One region of the Agathobaculum sp. LCP25S3_E8 genome, then DNA from elsewhere that is predicted to be linked to it. Evidence: predicted binding sites of a transcription regulator. Region 1 holds the regulator's gene; the other holds the start of a gene.
What was found. Region 1 encodes HrcA, which represses chaperone genes, less so after heat shock. Its sites were predicted from a motif close to TGTTAGCACTCNNNNNNNNNGAGTGCTAACA; they were not measured.
Positions count from the first base shown of each region.

Region 2: a site for HrcA is predicted at 2,965-2,995, ahead of htpG (molecular chaperone HtpG). Genes of this name have one in related genera too.

Region 1 covers NZ_JBQKJR010000032.1:1,499-15,613, reverse strand. The annotation lists gene ACTQ34_RS11265 (NAD(P)-dependent oxidoreductase) at 1-236, shown strand, start outside; gene dnaJ (molecular chaperone DnaJ) at 304-1,452, opposite strand; gene dnaK (molecular chaperone DnaK) at 1,529-3,379, opposite strand; gene grpE (nucleotide exchange factor GrpE) at 3,424-3,972, opposite strand; gene hrcA (heat-inducible transcriptional repressor HrcA) at 4,003-5,082, opposite strand; gene ACTQ34_RS11240 (Gfo/Idh/MocA family protein) at 5,342-6,361, shown strand; gene ACTQ34_RS11235 (Gfo/Idh/MocA family protein) at 6,467-7,471, opposite strand; gene ACTQ34_RS11230 (ABC transporter permease) at 7,664-8,647, opposite strand; gene ACTQ34_RS11225 (sugar ABC transporter ATP-binding protein) at 8,640-10,148, opposite strand; gene ACTQ34_RS11220 (sugar ABC transporter substrate-binding protein) at 10,364-11,371, opposite strand; gene ACTQ34_RS11215 (sugar phosphate isomerase/epimerase family protein) at 11,815-12,744, shown strand; gene ACTQ34_RS11210 (hypothetical protein) at 12,937-13,110, opposite strand; gene ACTQ34_RS11205 (glucosaminidase domain-containing protein) at 13,140-14,115, opposite strand, start outside.
Region 2 covers NZ_JBQKJR010000022.1:5,473-11,671, forward strand. The annotation lists gene ACTQ34_RS09095 (D-alanyl-D-alanine carboxypeptidase family protein) at 1-1,407, opposite strand, end outside; gene ACTQ34_RS09100 (AI-2E family transporter) at 1,685-2,854, shown strand; gene htpG (molecular chaperone HtpG) at 3,019-4,926, shown strand; gene ACTQ34_RS09110 (diacylglycerol/lipid kinase family protein) at 4,973-5,878, shown strand; gene ACTQ34_RS09115 (dipicolinate synthase subunit B) at 5,998-6,199, opposite strand, start outside.

The DNA of each region.
Region 1 (14,115 bases):
CAGCCGGTTCATGGCAGATGGAAAACCTGATGCCAAAGATGATGCGGGAGGATTATGCACCCGGATTCTTCCTTAAGCATTTCATCAAAGACATGAAAATTGCGCAGGGACAGGGCTTTGGTTCGCTGCCTGTACTCGAGCGGGTCTGCACGATGTACGGCGATTTGGAGGCTGAAGGGATGGGCGATTTGGGAACACAGGCGCTCATCCGCTATTATCGGGGAAATAACGAGTAAATCAAACGTGAACACAACAAAGGCTCGGAACCATTCGGTTCCGAGCCTTTGCTTCATGCTGCGATGATTAGTCAATGTCAAGCGCATCCTTTACCTTGTCCCAGAAGCCTTTGCGTTTGCTCTGGTTTTCATCAGTAGAGGAAGCCTCAAACTCCCGCAGCAGTTTTTTCTGCTTTTCAGACAGGTTTTTCGGCACTTCAATGGTCACACGGACATATTGGTCGCCGCGTCCGCGTCCATTTACATTTTGAATGCCCTTGCCCTTCATGCGGAATACTGTGCCGGTCTGCGTACCCTCGGGCACCTTATACTCGACACGACCGTCGATGGTCGGCACCTGCAGCGTGTCGCCCAGCGCTGCCTGCGTAAACGAAATCGGAATATCCACATAAACGTCCTGGCCCTCGCGTGTGAAAATAGGATGCGGACGGATGGAGATGGTCACAAACAGATCGCCTGCCGGACCGCCGTTAATGCCTGCATTGCCCTGACCGCGCTGCTGAATGGATTGTCCCTCATCGATACCGGCCGGGATATTCACCTTGAATTTGCGTGTCTTGCGCACACGGCCTGCGCCGCCGCACTTGCTGCACGGCTTTTTGATAATCTTACCTGTACCGCGGCAGTTCGGGCAGGCTCCCTGCGTTTGGAACATGCCGAGCGGTGTGCGCTGTGTTTGTGTCACAACGCCGGTGCCGCGGCAGTTCGGACAGGTTTCCGCGCTAGTGCCTTTGGCTGCGCCGGTACCGCCGCATTCATCGCAAGCCTCGATGCGGTTGACCGATATCTCCTTCTCGCAGCCAAACGCCGCTTCCTCGAAGGAAAGTATGATATTCTGTCGAATGGATTCGCCGCGCTGGGGAGCGTTGCGGCGCTGAGCGCGTCCGCCGCCAAAGCCGCCGCCAAAGAATGAGCCGAACAGGTCGCCAAGGTCGCCCATATCAAAGCCGCCAAAGCCACCGGCACCTGCACCGCCGCCGTAGCTTGGGTCAACACCTGCAAAGCCGAACTGGTCATATTTGGCGCGTTTATCCGCATCAGACAGCACTTCATATGCTTCGTTGACCTCTTTGAACTTGTCGGCAGCCTCCGGATTGTCTTTATTCAGGTCGGGGTGATACTTGCGGGCAAGACGGCGATAAGCCTTTTTAATCTCATCCTCGCTTGCGCCTTTCTGTACGCCAAGCACCTCATAATAGTCTCTTTTATCAGCCATTGTGATCCCTCAAATAATGGAAAATAGCATGCCGCAGGGCGGAACGGAAACCGTTCCGCCCAACGCGGCATGGAAATTACTTATTCTGATCGTCGTCCTTGACTTCGGTAAAGTCTGCGTCGACAAAGTCGCCCTGGGCGCCGCCCTGTGCACCTGCACCCGGCTGGCCGCCCATGTTGGCGCCGCCCTGCGGAGCCTGCTGCTGATAGATTTTGCCGGCCAAATCGCTGAACTTCTTGGAGAGGTTGTCGGTGGCCATCTTAATCATATCAGTATCCGTGCCCTTAAGCGCTTCCTTGACCTTATCGATCTCAGCCTGCACACCGCTCTTCTCATCTGCGGTCAGCTTGTCGCCCAGATCGGTCAGTGCCTTTTCGGACTGGAATACCAGCTGTTCCGCGTTGTTGCGGATTTCAACGGCTTCCTTGTTCTTCTTATCCTGCTCGGCGTACTGTTCCGCCTCGTGCATTGCCTTGTCGATCTCCTCCTTCGAGAGGTTAGTCGATGCGGTAATGGTGATCTTCTGTTCCTTGCCGGTGCCCAGATCCTTAGCCGATACGTTTACAATGCCGTTGGCATCGATATCGAAGGTGACTTCGATCTGCGGTACGCCGCGCGGAGCCGGAGCGATGCCGTCGAGGGTGAAGCGGCCGAGCGTCTTGTTGCCGGCTGCCATTTCGCGCTCGCCCTGCAGAACGTGAATCTCAACGGACGGCTGGTTGTCTGCCGCGGTCGAGAAGATCTGGCTCTTCTTGGTCGGGATGGTGGTGTTGCGGTCAATCAGCTTGGTGCATACGCCGCCGAGGGTCTCGATACCGAGGGACAGCGGGGTAACGTCCAGCAGCAGTACGTCCTTGACTTCGCCGCCAAGTACGCCGCCCTGAATAGACGCGCCGATGGCAACGCATTCATCCGGGTTAATGCCCTTAAAGCCTTCCTTGCCGGTAATGCCCTTTACGGCTTCCTGCACGGCCGGGATACGGGTGGAACCGCCGACGAGCAGAACCTTGGACAGGTCGGAAGCGGACAGGCCAGCGTCGCTCATTGCCTGACGAACCGGACCCATGGTGCGCTCGACCAGATCAGCGGTCAGCTCGTTGAACTTTGCACGGGTGAGCGTCAGCTCAAGGTGCTTCGGACCGGTCGCGTCCGCAGTGATATACGGCTGGTTGATGGAGGTCTGCGCCATGCCGGACAGCTCAATCTTGGCCTTCTCAGCTGCTTCCTTCAGACGCTGCATCGCCATTTTGTCGCTGGACAGGTCAATGCCGTTGGATTTCTTAAACTCTGCTACCATCCAGTCGATGATGCGCTGGTCAAAGTCGTCGCCGCCGAGGTGGGTATCGCCTGCGGTGGACAGAACTTCCAGAACACCTTCGCCAATGTCGAGGATGGAAACGTCGAACGTACCGCCGCCGAGGTCATAAACCATGATCTTCTGCTCGGCTTCCTTATCTACGCCATAAGCCAGCGCTGCTGCGGTCGGCTCGTTGATGATACGCAGTACTTCCAGACCCGCAATCTTGCCGGCATCCTTGGTCGCCTGACGCTGAGAGTCGGAGAAGTAAGCCGGAACCGTGATAACCGCCTGCGTTACCGGCTGGCCGAGGTAGGCCTCTGCGTCTGCCTTCAGCTTCTGCAGAATCATTGCGGAAATCTCCTGCGGGGAATAGGGCTTGCCGTCAATGTTGACGCGATAATCCGAACCCATGTGACGCTTGATGGAAATGATGGTACGGTCAGCATTGGTGACAGCCTGACGTTTTGCCACCTGACCGACCATACGCTCGCCGTCCTTGGAGAACGCAACGACAGACGGAGTCGTGCGCGCGCCTTCGGCGTTAGGGATAACGACGGACTCGCCGCCTTCCATAACAGCTACACAGGAATTGGTTGTACCTAAGTCGATACCGATAATTTTGCCCATAATTGATAGCACTCCTTTATGATAACAGTTTGCTTTACTAGATTTTAGTTGGCCACTTTGACCATCGCATGGCGGATGACCTTGTCGCCGATTTGGAAGCCCTGCTGGAACACTTCGGCAATCTGGTTTTCACCGAACGCCTCGTCCTCCACATGCATCACGGCGTTGTGGAAATTCGGGTCGAAGCCGGTACCTGCGGACGCCTCAATAATTGTGACGTTCAAGCCCTTGAGACTTTCGACCAACTGGGTCATAGTCATTTCTACGCCCTTTTTGTACTCCGCATCTGCGGTTTCTGCCTTCAGCGCACGCTCAAGATTGTCGTAGGTCGGCAGCAATGCTTTGACTGCATGGCTAACCGCATCGTTGTACGACTGTTCGCGTTCACGTTGGCTCCGCTTACGGAAGTTGTCATACTCCGCAGCCATGCGCAAGTAGCGGTCGTTGAGTTCGTCAAACTTGGCTTTCCAGTCCTCGGCAGGCTTTGCAGCCGGTTCTTCGTTTACGCTTGTTTCAGCGGCGTTTTCCGCTGTCTGTTCCGCAGCCGCCGTTTGTTCGGCTTCGGCAGCTTCGGGCTGTTTCTTTTTGCTCATATTAATTTAATGCCTCCATTTGCAGGGAAATCAGGAATTCCCGTCTTTTTCGTCCAAAAAAGTTTCCGCAATCAGCTTATTAAGTCCCTTGGCGAAGCGGCTGAGCTGCGCGGACAACTTGGCGTAATCCATGCGGGTCGGTCCAACGATACCGATGGCACCTTGGCCGATATGACCGATATCATATTTTGCGTAGATAGCAGAGGTTTCACGCAGGGGATTTGCTCCGTTTTCCGGCCCAATAAAAAACTGGATACCGTCGATTTTGCGTGTAGCCGGCAACAGATGCTTTCTGTCGTCCTCCATGTAATCGAGCAGAGCCTGTGCCTTGTTCAGGTCACGATATTCGGGAAAACGCAACAGTTTATTGGTGCCTTCCAGAAAAACCTTTTGGTTGCTTAACTCTTCAATCAGCTCTGCGATATATTCGGCAACCGGCGCAAGCAAGGCAGAAAGACCAGCGGCACGACGTACAATGTCAAAGCGCTCCGCTGTGATATGGCTGAGCGGCAAGCCGGTTAGCGTCTGGTTAAGAACGTAGGTGAGCAGCTCGGCCTCTTCTTTGGAAACATCGGCTATGGTGCGCACCATTTTATTCTTGACTGTGCCGGAGTCGGTTACCACCACGATGACAAAATTCATTTTGTCAATTGGGATGATCTCAAACTGCCGGATGGAAATTTGAGTCAGTGCAGGGGTGATAGCGACAGAGGCATAGTTGGTCAGGCTGGAGATTAGCTTGCCAGCCTCTTGAATCAAGCGGTCAAGCTCGCGCACCTTGGTTTGCATCATGGTTTGCAGCGGCGCTTCATCCTCACCAGTGTCAGTCGGCTGCTCCATCAGTTCATCCACGTACAGACGATAGCCCTGCGGCGAAGGAATGCGACCGGCAGAGGTATGCGGCTTTTCCAGATAACCCATTTCCTCCAACTCGCTCATTTCATTGCGAATGGTGGCAGAAGAAAAGGGGAGGGAATGTCCTTCTGTCAATGCCTTGGAGCCGACCGGCTCGGCAGTGCGGATATAGTCACCAATAATCGCTTTTAGGATTTGTTTTTTTCGCTCGGACAATTCCACCGAACCTGACTCCTTTCTGTTAGGGTTTAGCACTCATCCCTCCTGAGTGCTAAACTTAATTTACCACCCTGCGGCTGTAAAGTCAAGTGCCGTTTATGAATATTTTGTTAAATGATGCGCCCGTCTTTGTCACACGACAGAAGGGAGTGCCAAGGCCGGAAGACCGGCAGGAGAATTCGGCGTCTCTGGCTTGCTTTTCAGAGCGTGAAATGATATGATATTGTATGGAGAAAAGCGGCAGTCGGCCGTGTGAGAGAGAAATATATTCTCATAAAAGAAGGAGACAAATCACATGAAAGAAGTAAAAACAGGTATCGTTGGCCTGGGCCGTCTTGGCGCTGTGCATGCGGAGAATCTGGCCTTCAAGATTCCGGGATGCCGTCTGGTTGCTGCGTGCTCGCTGGAGCAGAAGGAACTGGATTGGGCAAAGGATTATCTCAAGGTTGATTACGTAACAACAGATTATAAAAAAATGGTGGACGAAGCGGATATCGAGGCTGTGGTTATTGTTTCCTCGTCGCCTGAGCACTGCTGGATGATTGAATACGCGCTGGATGCCGGCAAGCATGTCTTTACCGACAAGCCGCTTGGATGCTCGCTGGAGGAGTGCAAGCGCGCCGAGGCGGCGGTGGAGCGTCATCCGGATAAAGTGTTCTTCTTAGGATTTATGCGCCGTTATGACCCGTCTTATGCAGACGCAAAGGCGAAGATCAATGCGGGTCAGATTGGTAAGCCCTATCTGGTGAAGGCAACCGGTCTGGATCCGGAAGCACTGGTTGAAAGCTGCATCAAGTTCTCCAAGACTTCGGGCGGTATTTTTATCGATGCTGCGTCGCATGACATCGACCTGATGCGTTGGTTCCTTGGTGGCGAGGTAACTGAAGTGTACGCTGCGGGCACGACCTTCAAGCACCCCGAATTTGCCGAGAACGGCGATACTGAGACCGGCATGGCGATGCTTAAGTTTGATAACGGTACGGTTGCATTCCTGCATGTCGGTCGAACTGCGCCGCACGGGTATCATACCGAAACCGAAATTGTTGCAACCGAGGGCCATATCCGCGTAGCGGGTGTGCCGTGGAAGGATCGCGTCATGGTATATGACCAGTATGGTGCACGTCAGGAAATCATCGAGAATTTCCCGCAGCGCTTTGCAGAGGCTTATCTGCTGGAGATGGTGGACTTTATCGACTGCATTCAGAAGGACCGTAAACCTGAACTGACTGTTTATGACGGTACCAAGGCGACGGTTGTTACCTATGCCATTACGGATTCGTTCCATACCGGCAAAGCGGTCAAGGTAGAATATTGATTTTTGTTTTATTGTAGAATAACAAACAGCCCCGTGCCGATAGGCACGGGGCTGTTTGTACAATGCGTGAAAAAAGCCGCCCTGTGGGCGGCTTTTTGATAGGGCTTACTTATACATGGCAGGCTTGTCCATCATTTCAATCGGCAGGAATTGACCGGTGCCGCGCGAACGATTGAGCGCATCCGCTGCAACGCAGGCAGCATAACCATCCCAAGCGGACGGGCCGGTCGGACCGCCGGCAGCAAGCGACTTGACCCATTCGGTCAGCTCGATGTCATAGGCTTCGATGAAACGGTCCTTCCAGTCGGTCAGAATGGGGAAGGAGCGAGTTGCATTGGCGCGTTTGACGACTGCATACGGGTCAGGCAGGTTGACTGTACCCTTCTCACATACAACCTGACACTGAATGTCGTAGCCATAGGCATCGGCAACCTGTACTTCCACATCGATGCGTGCGCCCGACTGGGTTTCCAGCAGAACAATCTGCGGGTTATCATAGCCCTTGGTAGAGCAGGCAGACTGGCGTACTTTGAGCACCTGACCGTTTGCATATTCGTCGGAAAGCAGCCAGCGGCAAATATCCAGCTCATGAATCGCAACATTGGATACACCCATTTCGGTCTGGAAGCCGTCAGGCTGCGATACGTTGCGGTGACATGCATGAATCATCAGTGGTGCGCCAAGCTCGCCGGAGTCGATAATCCGTTTCATCTCAGCATAGCCACGGTCATAACGGCGCATAAAGCCAACCTGTACCAGTCGCTTGCCTTGCGCACACTCGGCCTCGATAATCTTCTCGCAATCAGCTGCATTTTGGGCAAGCGGTTTCTCGCAGAATACGTATTTACCGTGCTTGAGACACTCCAGTACATATCCGGCGTGACTCGGATCGGAAGAAGCAATCAGTACTGCTTGCACCTCAGGTGCAGCGATCAGTTCTTCGCCGGTTGCATAAGCACGCAGACCTTCATATTGCGCTGCCGTTTTGCGAGCAGACTCTTCAAAATAATCGGAGCAGGCGACCACCTGACAGCCGGGAACCAGATCGTGCAGACGGCGAATATGATCGCGGCCAATGGCGCCGCAGCCGATCACACCAATATTCAACATGTAGATTCTCTCCTTTGTTAGTAATTAGCGAAAAATAAGAGGATGATATGACAATGTATTACACCTAACGTGAAAGATTAAAATTCATTGATTTATCCATTTTCTGAATTATCAGAAGCAGGATGCAGAGGCTTTGAAGAGGAAAAAGACTGCCGCGAACGGCAGCCTTTTTCGGTGTATGAAGATGAGTGATTACTTTGCGGCCAGACGGCGAGCCTTTGCCTCCATACGCTCACGGGTAACGTCGAGCAGTACGGCGCCGATAATAACCAAGCCGAGGATCGAGTTCTGCATTGCAGAGTCGATGGACAGCAGGGTGAAGCCGTTACGCAGGGTCTGGATAATCAGTGCGCCGAGCATGGTGCCGAGCATGGTGCCCTTGCCGCCCATGAAGGAAGCGCCGCCGATGATGCAGGATGCGATAGCGTCGGTATCGTACGGCTGAATCGCGTTAACGCCGTTGCAGATACCGGAACGGCCGATGGAAACCAGACCGGCCAGAGCAGCCATCAAACCGGAAATTACATAGCAGAAGGTCAGAACGTTTGCGGAGTTGATACCGGACAGACGAGTTGCTTCCGGGTTGCCGCCTGCGCAGTAGATCGAGCGGCCCAGAGCGGTACGGGTCAGCAGGACATGCATGATGATGTAAATGATGATGACCATGATGAAGCTGACCGGGAAGCTGCCGACAGAAGAGGAGCCCAGCCACATAACGCCTTCTAAACCGGAGAAAGAAACCATCTGAGAGCCGGTGACAATCAGGCCGGCGCCCCAGAGTACGTTTTTCATACCGAGGGTAGAAACGAAAGGATGGGGCAGATGCAGACGGGTCAGAAGAGTACCGTTGATCCAGCCGATCAGGATGCCTGCAACGATGATGACAACAATCAGGACGAACGAGTTATTAACGCCCTTGTTGACCATCATACCGGCAAGACATGCACAGAAGGTTGCATTCGCGCCAACCGAAAGGTCGATACCGGCGGTGATCAAGCACAGCAACATGCCGACAGAGAGCAGGCAGTTGAACGACGACTGACGCAGAATGGACATGAAGTTGGAAAACGTCAAGAAGTTACGCGAGAAAATCGTGAAAATAATGCAAAGAATCAGCAATGCGCCGAACGTGCCAGCATAAGTCATCAAATTACTGGACTTTTTCGTTTTAGTCATCTAATTTACCTCCCCAAGCTGCCTTCATAAGGTCTTCCTGATTGAAATGTTTGCTGTCGCGGTCTACATCCGCCATAACCTCGCCGCCGCGCATAACGATAACACGGTCGCTCATACCGAGGATTTCCGGCATTTCGGAGGAAACCATGATAACACACTTGCCCTGTTTGACAAGATCGTTCATGACGTTGTAAACCTCAACCTTGGCGCCAACGTCGATACCGCGAGTCGGCTCGTCAAAGATAAAGATGTCAGCATCCGTGTTAACCCACTTGCCGATAACAACCTTCTGCTGGTTGCCGCCGGAAAGCTGGCCGACAATTTCATCAATCGACGGGGTTTTGATGCGAAGAGAAGCAATATTCTTCTCGCCAACTTCCAAAATTCGCTTTTCATTCAGGAAAGGTCCATCGCTGAAGCCCTTCATGTTTGCAAGAATCAGGTTGGTACGGATGGTTTGCGCAAGAACCAGACCCTGACCTTTACGGTCTTCGGTCAGGAATGCGATGCCTGCCTTGATGGCCTGGCTCGGAGACTTGATATGTACTTCCTTGCCCTTGATGATGATTTTGCCGCTGTCCAGCGGGTCCGCACCAAAGATGGCACGCATGGTTTCCGTACGGCCTGCACCGACCAGACCGGCAAAGCCGAGAATCTGTCCGCCATAGGCTTCAAACGAAACGTCGCGAAGCACGCCGGCTTCCATCAGATGCTCAGCCTTGAGCATCGGTTCAGCGCTCTTGGTGCCGAATTCCTTGGGGAACTGATTGTCAAGAGAACGACCAACCATTGCGGTGATCAGCGAATCGTTGTCCCACTCGTCAATCGGCTTGGTGGAAATGTACTCGCCGTCACGGATAACAGTGACGCGGTCGCACAGCTCGAACAGCTCTTCCAGCTTATGCGATACAAAGACGATGCCGATGCCGCGCGACTTTAGCTCACGGCAGGTTTTCATCAGCTGCTCAACCTCTTTTTCACCAAGGGAGGAGGTTGGCTCGTCCATAATAATCATTTTTGCGTTAATCAGAACTGCCTTGGCAATTTCGATCATTTGCTGTACGCCCATACCAAAGTTGCCGGCAGGCTTGGTCGGGTCTACATCCTGACCAAGGGAGGCCATAACTTCCTTGGCCTTTTTGTGCATGGCCGAATAGTCCAGCAGACCACCTTTGCCTTTGATCCACTTGTTAATAAAGATATTATCTGTAATGCTCAGAAGTTTTTCAATATTGAGTTCCTGATAAACACAGGCGATGCCGGCGGCCGCAGAGTCATTCGGATTTTTGAAATGCTGTTCTACTCCGTCAACAAAAATCTGGCCCTCATCTGCCTGATGTACGCCGGTCAAAACCTTAATCAAGGTCGATTTGCCGGCGCCGTTTTCACCGATCAAACCCAAAATTTCTCCGGGCTTTACGGCGAGCTGCATGTTTTTCAGAGCCACTACGCCCGGAAAACGCTTGGTCGCGTTTTTCAGCTCTACTACGTATTCACTCATTTGCATATCACCTTTTCTTCTCCGAGATGAAGTGCGGGACATAACGGAACTGGTCTCGGCACAGTTGCAGGACAAAGCTGTGATAGTGGAAACATAGCGCTTTGCCTCAGTCTCGCGGGGAATCCGTAACTGGAAAGAACCCCTGCACTGATTATTCAATCCTGCAGGGGTTCCTCCCTTTTACTTAAAACTTACCTACAAGAGCGGCTTGCAAATTACTCGCCCAGATAGCTCTTCAGGGTGTCCAGACGCTCCTGAGCGTTGTCCTTGGTAACAACAGAGCAGCCGGAGTCAACGAACTCAGCCGGGGTCTCGCCGTTCAGAGCAGCTACAGCGGTCTCAACTGCCTTGTAGCCCATGTCATAAGCTTCCTGTGCAACGGACATGGTCTCTTCGCCGTTCAGGATAGCGGTGCAAGCGGACTGGATGCCGTCGAAACCAACAAAGATCGTGTTAGCATAAGCTGCATTGTTCTTTGCAGCGCGTGCAGCTGCCATTGCCATATCGTCGTTGTTGCAAACGATGATTGCGATGCCTTCCGGATGGTTCTGCATGATAGCTTCCATGGAGTTTGCAGCCTTGTCAGCAACAGCGTCAGCGTACTGGATTTCGTCAGCAAGGAAGGTGCCGCCGGCCTCTTCGATGCCCTTCTGGTAACCGGTCAGACGAGCGGTAGCAGTGCCGTCGCCCTGTACGCCGGAAATAGCAATTGCCTTGATGTCGGTCCAGCCGGCTTCCTGAGCAGCTGCAACAGCTTCCTTGCCGCCCATTGCAGCAGCCTCTTCGTTACCAGTGCCTACGAAGGACAGAACTTCGGGAGCGTCGATATCGGTATCGACTGCAATAATCGGATCTTCCTTGCCGGCAATCAGGGTCTTAACCAGATCAGCCTGCAGCGGAGCGATGACGAAAGCGTCATATTCGCCGGAGTTCAGGTCAGTCTCGATCATGTTCTGCTGCTCGTCATAAGCGGTTTCAGAGGAAGCGCCCTTAACGTCAACCTTAACGTCCGGGTTATCAGCCATGTACGCTTCAGCGCCGGCCTTAACGTAGCCCCAGTACTCAGAAGCCGTGGTCTTCAGGATGACGTCGATGGAGTAGCCTTCGCTGCCAGATTCGCCGTTGGGCTCTTCCGTGCCGCCGCCGGTGGTGTTGCCGCCGCAAGCTGCAAGGCTTGCACACATAGCGCCTGCGAGTAACATTGCCAGTAGTCTCTTCTTCATGATAAAACCTCTCTCCTTTTTTTGCGCAGGGACAAATGCGGTTCGGGGATTCCGGTGGCCGAAAAGGAAGATATCCCTTGCGGCAAACCCGCGTTTGCTCGCTGCTCTTCGTGTTGTCCTGCCATATGTAGGACACTGGAACGCTCCAACGTTCTGGTAATATTTTAATGCATCTGTGGTGCTTTGACAAGAGTTTGTTGTCATTTTTGTCGGTAATAGCGAGTTGGTCACGGGTCGCTTTGTGCAGGTTCACAAAGAATGGATTTGCAAACGGAAAACACAGGCTGTGCATTGTGCAAAAATTTCAATTATGGGTAAATTTCATGAGGAAATCAGGGGAAAAGTATGTCTAATTTGGGCATATTTTGGAGATATCTCTTGCGGGTGAAGGTTACAGTGTGGTAAAATTATAGCAAATCTAACTAGGGGAGAGGGATTATCGCATGAAGCTGGCAATCAAGACCTGTACGTTGGATATGCCGTATGAAAAAATGCTGGACTTTTGTGTGGAGCAGCGCATCGCGGCGATTGAAATCGGAACAGGAAACTGGTCGGGCGCACCGCATTGTGATTTGGATTTATTGGTTGGTGACCGGAACGCGCGGGAGAAGTGGTACGACGCTATGCGCGCCAGAGGTTTGGAACCGTGTGCGCTGAACTGTTCCGGCAATCCGCTGGCCTATGAAAAGGAAATGGATGTGACGAAAAAGACCTTTGCGCTGGCGCAGATGCTGGGGGTGAAGAAAATCGTCATGATGAGCGGTTTGCCGGCCGGCTGTAAAGGAGATAAAACGCCGGTTTGGATTACCACATCCTGGCCGCCGGAGACGCAGGAGATTTTGGCATACCAATGGGAGGAGGTTGCGATTCCCGCGTGGAAGGAAATTGTCAAAATGGCGGCGGACTGCGGTATTGAGAAGATTGCGCTGGAAAATCACGGGATGCAGCTCGTCTACAATCCGGAGACTTGCTTGCGGCTGCGTGAGGCGGTCGGTCCGATGGTTGGCATGAACCTGGACCCCTCGCATCTGTTCTGGATGGGCGGCGACCCGATTGAAGCCGCCAGAGTGCTCGGTGAGCACGGTGCCATCTATCATGTGCACGGGAAGGACTCCCGTCCGGAGCGCCGTTACTGGCAGCCGAATGGCATGCTCGATACCAAGCCGATTGACGCCTTTGCAAAGCGAGCGTGGAATTATGTTGCGGTTGGCGCGGGGCATGACGCTAAGTGGTGGAAGGAATTCTTCTCGGTTGTGCGTATGTCGGGGTATGATGATGAGGTTTCTCTGGAAATGGAGGACCTGACGCTTTCCATGCTGGATGGTCATTTGGCCAGTTTGCATGTTCTGCGCGAAGCGTTAAACATTGCCTAAAGTCAATTGTGGTTTATTTTGCATGGACCGGAGTGCAGTGACTCTGCTCCGGTTCGTGTTAATATATTTTCCATGGTAAACCGTATACGCGCTGATAATCAGCTGCGAACATAATGCAATGATGATGGTGCTGACGGCCGCCTTTATCATGGTATAACGAAAAAGTGCTGCCGAATTTTCGGCAGCACTTTTTCAATCGTTTTGAAGCATCAACATCTCGGCATAGCCCTGTAGTTCTGCCTGAGAGTGGACGCAGTCGCCGCGCTCAATGATCATGCGGCGGACATGGGACGGCAGCTGGGAGAAATAAGCGTGTGCGGAACGGTTGATTGCCAGCATTTCCGTCAGGTTATGGTACCGGTTCATGTAAATTCACCTCTATTTCAGTATGCCCTTCAGCAGGCAAGAATATTCTCCAGAATGTTAAGGATTTTCACGCCGTAGTCCGCACCGGCTGCCCAGCCGTATCCCTGCGGGTTTTCCTGTATACCGAGGTACTGCACTGTAGGCGCAGCGCCACGTGTGACGAGCGAAAAGCGCGGGTCAATGACCGGATTGTTTAAGGGGGATTTGTTGGCATATGCTTTCAGGTGCTGTACCTGCGCGCGGATGCCGAGCTGCGGCGTATCAAATGAAGCGCCAAGCATGCCGTTATCCAAAACGCCAAGTCCGCAGAAGTTATTCTGCTCCAGCTTGACGGCGCTATCCTTAAAAGTAAAGTTACCTGTTTCGAGACAGGACTGTGCAAACGCAATGTCGCCGCGGATGCCTTCGGCTTGTCCTTCTGACACATAATAGGGAATCATATCAATAACGGACTGCGGTACATTGGGATTGACCTTTTTGATATAGGTCTGCATTTGCTGCGCAGTAGCCTGCGCGGCTCCGGAGATATTAGTATAAGTAAAATATTTATCGACTGTTGCGGTGCGAACATTATAGTAGGAAGCGCCGGGACGCATGATTTGTGTCAAAAGCAAAGTGGAGCCGGGGTTCAGATCGATGAGACGATACTCGTCCAGTGAGCGAAGCGCGCTGCCCTTGGTGAAGTCAAATACCGCCCATTGTCCGTTGACATAGACGATGTTCCAAGCGGCGGACCAGCTGCGGGCCAAAAATGCTGGAATACCGGCTTCTGCGAACATCCAATCGGCTGCGGCCGCCAGCGAACGTGCGTTGACACTACCGTTTTTGTTATATGCCTTGACCCAGGAAGCGCTGCCGCCGGTGCGGAATTCCCGCTGCAGCAGCTGATAAATATAGGTAACGCGCTCGTCGTCCGAAGTCAGTGCGGACAGCTTGGCCATTTCGGTGGAAAAATACTGTTTGGCTGCGGCATAATCAGCTGCTGTTACTCCGTCGGTGAGCGTA
Region 2 (6,199 bases), on a different contig from region 1:
AACGAAAAAGGCCAGGGTATGAGTGCCGGGCTGCGCATCGGAAGGAATTTTGATTGTGTATTGACTGCTGGCTTTATCGTTTAAAATGGTAAACGCGTCATTGGAATAACCAGCAATCGATTGCCCATCCCATTGCCAACCGGCAGGTAACTGCACACGATAAATTTCATTTTCACCCGTTACATCCACCGTAACCGTCAGAGTTTTCCCGGGATAAACCTGCGCACTGCGAATATTGAATGATCCGGTATAGGAAATTGGACGCTGTTCAATCGGCACTGAGGTGTCCACGCGTTTCTCCGTGCCATCCGGCATGGTTAACACAAAAGCTACATTCAATGTATCGCCAGTTAGTTCACGGAGCGTGTAGTTGAGTGTGCTGGTCTTGTTAGCAGTCACTTGGAAATTGCTGTTGCCGTAATTCGTCACCGCTTCACCGTTGACATACCATTGTGCCTTCGCAGTATAAGCTGCAGAAACACCATTAAGCTGTACAGTGAAGGACGCGGGCTGATAGGGACGGACGCTGTCCAGCTGCGTTGTCACGGACACACTGGTTGATGCACGGGACGCATCACGCTTTTGAATTTGATCAAAACCGTAATCGAGCAGCTGACGGGAGTCGGCAAAACGCTGTGCATCGCTTGTTGATTTCATAACGACGGCAATCACGCGACGACCGTTGCGCACGGCAGTAGTGGTAACACAATAGCCTGCCTGCGAAATTGTACCGGTTTTAAACCCATCCAATCCTTCATATGGCGCCATGGTGTTCAGCATATGATTGGTGTTATTATAATAGGTACCATTAAAACTGAAACCGCTCTTACTGGTGATACGTAAAATATCCGGGTAAGTATCAATAAAAATTTTAGTCAGCATAGCCTGAGAGCGCGGTGTGATATAGTTGGGCTGTGCACCGTGACAGTTATAATAGGTTGCATTCAGCCCAAGTTCCTTTGCTGTTGCATTCATGCGCGTTACAAAGGCGCTCTCACTGCCGCTGATGTGCTCGGCCATAGCGATACAGGAAGCACTGGCAGACGGAATCATAATGAGATGCAGCAACGTATCTACAGTATAGGTTGCACCTTCCGTGAGTGGTACAGCGGTCGGATAATTACTATCACGCGATTTGACCGCAACATTGTGACTAATTTTAACCGGAGTATCTAATGTGATAGTACCGGCTTCCAGCTCTTGATAAACGATATAAGCGGTCAGCACCTTGGTCATGCTGGCAGGAACACGAGCAACATCACCATTGTAAGAATATAGTTCTTCACCGGTATCTCCATCCATTACAAAGGCGCTTGCCGCTTCAAAGCTCAATGCTAGCGCACATGGGATACTGCCGCTCATACAAATAACAGCAGCAACAAACACCGCAAGCAATTTTTTATACATTTTTAAACCCCCTTTGTTTGTGTACGCAGGTCAGCAGATGAATCTGCGTAGATGCATAGCTGTTTTGCACAAAAGCAAAACCATTATTATTTATATTTTAGCAGATATGTCAAATAAAAGAAAGCAACTTGCGCAAAAAATTACAAAATATTGAAAATGAGAATGCTCGGTATTTGCTTTTGAACAACATATGAAATATGTTGGCATTCGCTTGACTTTAACTGGGAAAAATGATTATATATATATCGATATAGCATAGATAGATGAGGGTTTGACAGTGAATTTGAATCGTGACACAATGAAAAAAATAATGGGATTGATTACGTTTGCCATTTTGCTGTATGTTGGTTTGCAGAATACCAGGATGGTATCTTCTGCGCTGCGGTATCTGGCAGGCCTGACCGCGCCGTTTCTAATCGGCGGGTGTATTGCATTTATCTTGAATGTTCCCATGCGTTTTTTTGAAAAAAAGATTTTCATGCAGAAAAAGGGGAAGAGTAGCATACGTATGCGTAAAATGCAGCGTATTTTTAGTTTGCTTCTTACCTTGGTTGTAGTATTGGGTGTTATATCTATTGTGCTCTTTATGGTGGCCCCCGAGCTATATAAGTCGTTTGCTGCTATTGGGCGCGAAATGACCAGCTTTGGCAAGCGTCTCCCGCAAATTCTGGAAGACGCAGGCAAGCGTTTGCCTATGTTTGCGGATGAGATTGAAAAGCTCAAAGATAACCTGTTGAATGTCAATTGGAAGGAAATCGGCCAGATGGCAAAGAACTTCCTACAAAATAGTAATTTCCTTAGCAGCACGGTGGATATTGCCACTTCTGTGGTCAGCGGTGTGGCCAACACGATCATCGGTTTGGTATTTGCCATTTATATTCTGCTACAAAAGGAAAATCTAGGACGGCAGTTCCGCCGCCTGTTTTATGCGCTTTTTCCGGAAAAGCATGTTGACCGTTTTCTTGAGGTATGCGATCTGACATCCGCTTCGTTCAACAGCTTTTTGTCCGGCCAGTGTCTGGAAGCCTTTATCCTTGGCATGATGTTTTTCATTAGCATGTCTTTATTGAAAATGCCATACGCCTTGGTTATTGCTTTACTGATTGGAGTGACTGCACTCATTCCGATTTTCGGCGCGTTCATCGGGTGCATTGTCGGTGCGTTCCTGATCCTGATTGCCAGTCCGATGCAGGCGTTGTGGTTCATTTTGCTTTTCCTTGTTTTGCAACAGGTAGAGGGCAATGTGATTTATCCCCGTGTCGTTGGCGGCTCAGTAGGCTTGCCGTCTATTTGGGTGCTGGTGGCAGTCACGCTGGGAGGCAGTATCGCAGGTGTCTTGGGTATTCTGTTTGCCATTCCTGTGGTTTCTGTGGTGTATACCTTACTGCGCGAATATGTGCGAGGCCGAATTCATGAACGCGGCATTGCGGACAAGAAAATTCAATAAGTGCAGCGGCCCAAAAGATTTTGGGCCGCTTTGCTTTACACAAATATAAACAAATCATGAATTTTCTACTTGCCCCTTGATTTTTCCTTGATACTGGATTATCATATCAGTGTTGGCACTCTGATATCGAGAGTGCTAATACCAAAAAATAGAGGTGCATACACATGGCAAAGAAGCAGTTTAAAGCGGAATCCAAGCGTCTTTTGGACTTGATGATCAATTCCATTTATACGCATAAGGAAATTTTCCTGCGCGAATTGATTTCAAATGCATCGGATGCGACGGATAAGCTGTACTATAACGCAATGAAGGAAGGCCGAACCGGTATTACGCGCGACAGCCTGCCGATTGAAATTACACTGGATAAGGAAAACCGTAAATTTGTCATCGAAGATCACGGCTGCGGCATGACGGCAGAAGAACTGGAAAGCAATCTGGGCACAATTGCCCGCTCGGGTTCACTGGCGTTTAAAAAAGAAAACGATGCGATGGATGATGTGGATATCATCGGTCAGTTTGGCGTCGGTTTTTATGCAGCGTTCATGGTGGCAAGCCATGTAGAGGTTGTCTCCCGCGCAGTTGACAGCGAACAGGCCAACCGTTGGGAGTCGGACGGTGCAGCCGGCTATACCATCACGCCTTGTGAAAAAGCAGAAAACGGCACGCGCATCACGCTGACGATCAAGGAAAATACAGAAAGCGAAAATTATGATGAGTTTCTGGAGTCGTATCGCATTCAGGCGCTGGTAAAGAAGTATTCGGATTATATCCGTTATCCTATCAAGATGGATATGACACGCTCGCGCATGAAGGAGAAGCCTGCGGATGCGGGTGAGGATTATCAGCCGGAGTGGGAGGAATACACCGAGAATGTGACGCTCAACTCCATGGTTCCGATCTGGAAGAAATCCAAGAAGGAACTGAAGGACGAGGACTACAATTCCTTCTATACCAGCAAGTTCTATGACTATCAGCCGCCGCTGTGCCATATCCATACCAGTGTAGAAGGCGCAGTAACTTATACAGCGATGCTGTTCATTCCGGCGCACGCTCCAATGGACTATTATACCAAGGACTATGAAAAGGGTTTGCAGCTGTATTCCAACGGCGTGCTGATTATGGATAAATGCGCCGACCTGCTGCCAGATCATTTCAGCTTTGTTCGCGGTATGGTCGATACGGCGGATCTATCGCTGAATATCTCGCGTGAGATGCTTCAGCATGACCGCCATCTCAAGGCAATCGCGCAGAGTCTGGAAAAGAAGATCAAGAGCGAGCTGCTCAAGATGCAGAAGGATAAGCGGGAAGATTACGAGAAGTTCTGGCAGGCGTTTGGGCGTCAGATCAAGTACGGTGCATATGTGCAGTACGGTGCAAATAAGGAACTGCTGCAGGATCTGCTGATGTACTACTCTTCAACTGAGGATAAGCTGGTCACGCTGGATGAGTATGTTTCCCGCATGAAGGATGAGCAGAAGTATATCTATTATGCCTGCGGCGAAACCGTCGATAAGATCAAGCTGCTGCCTGCCATGGAGACGCTGCGTGACAAGGGATATGAGGTTCTGTGTCTGGATGACAACATCGATGAATTCTGCATCAAGATGCTGGCAAACTACAAGGAGAAGGAATTCAAGTCTATTGCCGATGCTGATCTGGGGCTGGATAGCGAGGACGACAAGGAAGAGATCAAAAAGCTCACCGAAGAAAAGAGCGCATTGCTCACAGCGCTGGGCGAAGCACTGTCCGGCAAGGTGAAAAAGGTGGAACTGACGCGCCGCCTGAAGAGCCATCCGTGCTGCCTGCGCGCAGAAGGCCCGGTGACGCTGGAAATGGAAAAGGTGCTCAACCAGCAGGCGATGGACGACAGCCAGCGCGTGCACGCAGAGCGTGTGCTTGAACTAAACGCAGAGCATCCGATTTTCCAGAAGCTGTGCCGCCTGCAAGAGGAAGGCTCGGATCAGTTAAAGACCTATGCCGATATTCTGTATACGCAGGCCCTGTTGATTGAGGGGCTGCCGGTGGAGGATCCGGTTGCCTACGCAAATGCGGTTTGCGATTTGATTTCTTAACTTAAGATTGAATTTTGAAGATGAGGAGGCGCGCCCGGTGAAAAAGATGCTATGGATTTTAAATCCTCATGCCGGACGGGGCGCAATGAGCGGAAAGATTATCGGCTGCGTCAATGCGTTCCAACAAGCTGGCTATGAAGTGACGTTATATGTAACACAGGGCGCGCAGGATGCGACTCGCGTGGTTCGTGAGCGTGCTGGGGAATTTGACCGCATCGTATGTGCGGGCGGCGACGGTACGCTCAACGAAGTGGTCACGGGCTTGATGGAGTCCGAAATTCGCCCGCCGCTTGGTTATATCCCCGCCGGCACAACCAATGATTTTGCACTCAGTTTAGGTATTTCCAAGGTGCCGGCAGAAGCAGCGGCAGTTGCTGCCGGAAATAATTTGCAGGCGCTCGATATAGGGCGGTTCAACGACAGATATTTCAACTATATTGCAGCGTTCGGCGTGTTTACTGAGGTGTCCTATGCAACGCCGCAACAATCCAAGAATATCTTTGGCCGCGCGGCCTATATTCTGGAAGGCGTGAAAGCATTAACCAACATCAAACAGCATCATATCCGCATAAACAGCGCAGAAATGACGCTGGAGGATGACTTCATCTTCGGCATGGTTTCCAATTCGGTTTCGGTTGGCGGTTTTAAAGCTATTACGCCGGATGGTGTGGCGCTGGATGACGGCTTGCATGAGGTGCTGCTAGTTTATCCGGTAGAAAATCCGATGGAGCTGCAATGGCTGGTAAATGATCTGCTGACGCACAACACCGAATCAACACGGTTTGTTTACTTCCGCACCGCGCAGATTTCATTTGATGCAGATGAAGCCGTGCCATGGACGCTGGATGGTGAATTCGGCGGTGCAACACAGCGGGCAGAAATTACTAACTGCGCTCGTGCCATCACGTTTGCAACCGGCAGTAATGCAAATTTGGAACAACCTTCGCAATAAGAACAAATTAAAGCGAACCCCCTGTATAGGAGCAGCTCAGGACCTATACAGGGGGTATCTGTTTGTTGTATCCATCTGCCAGAATGCAAGGACGCGGATGCAGTTTCCTGCCTATTTACTCAGTGTTCACCCGGACACAGCAGGATAGGCTGCAACTGTCTGCCTTCAAGCGCTGATCCGATGGTTTCCGGTATGCGTCCCATATCCGCTACCAGAGAGCGCGGTTTAGCGAATGGCGCATCCTGCCGCATGGGAACGAAATAGTAATGTTTACGGTTGAGCAAGGTACCCAGATTCGCCGCACTGCCGGATAACGCATCA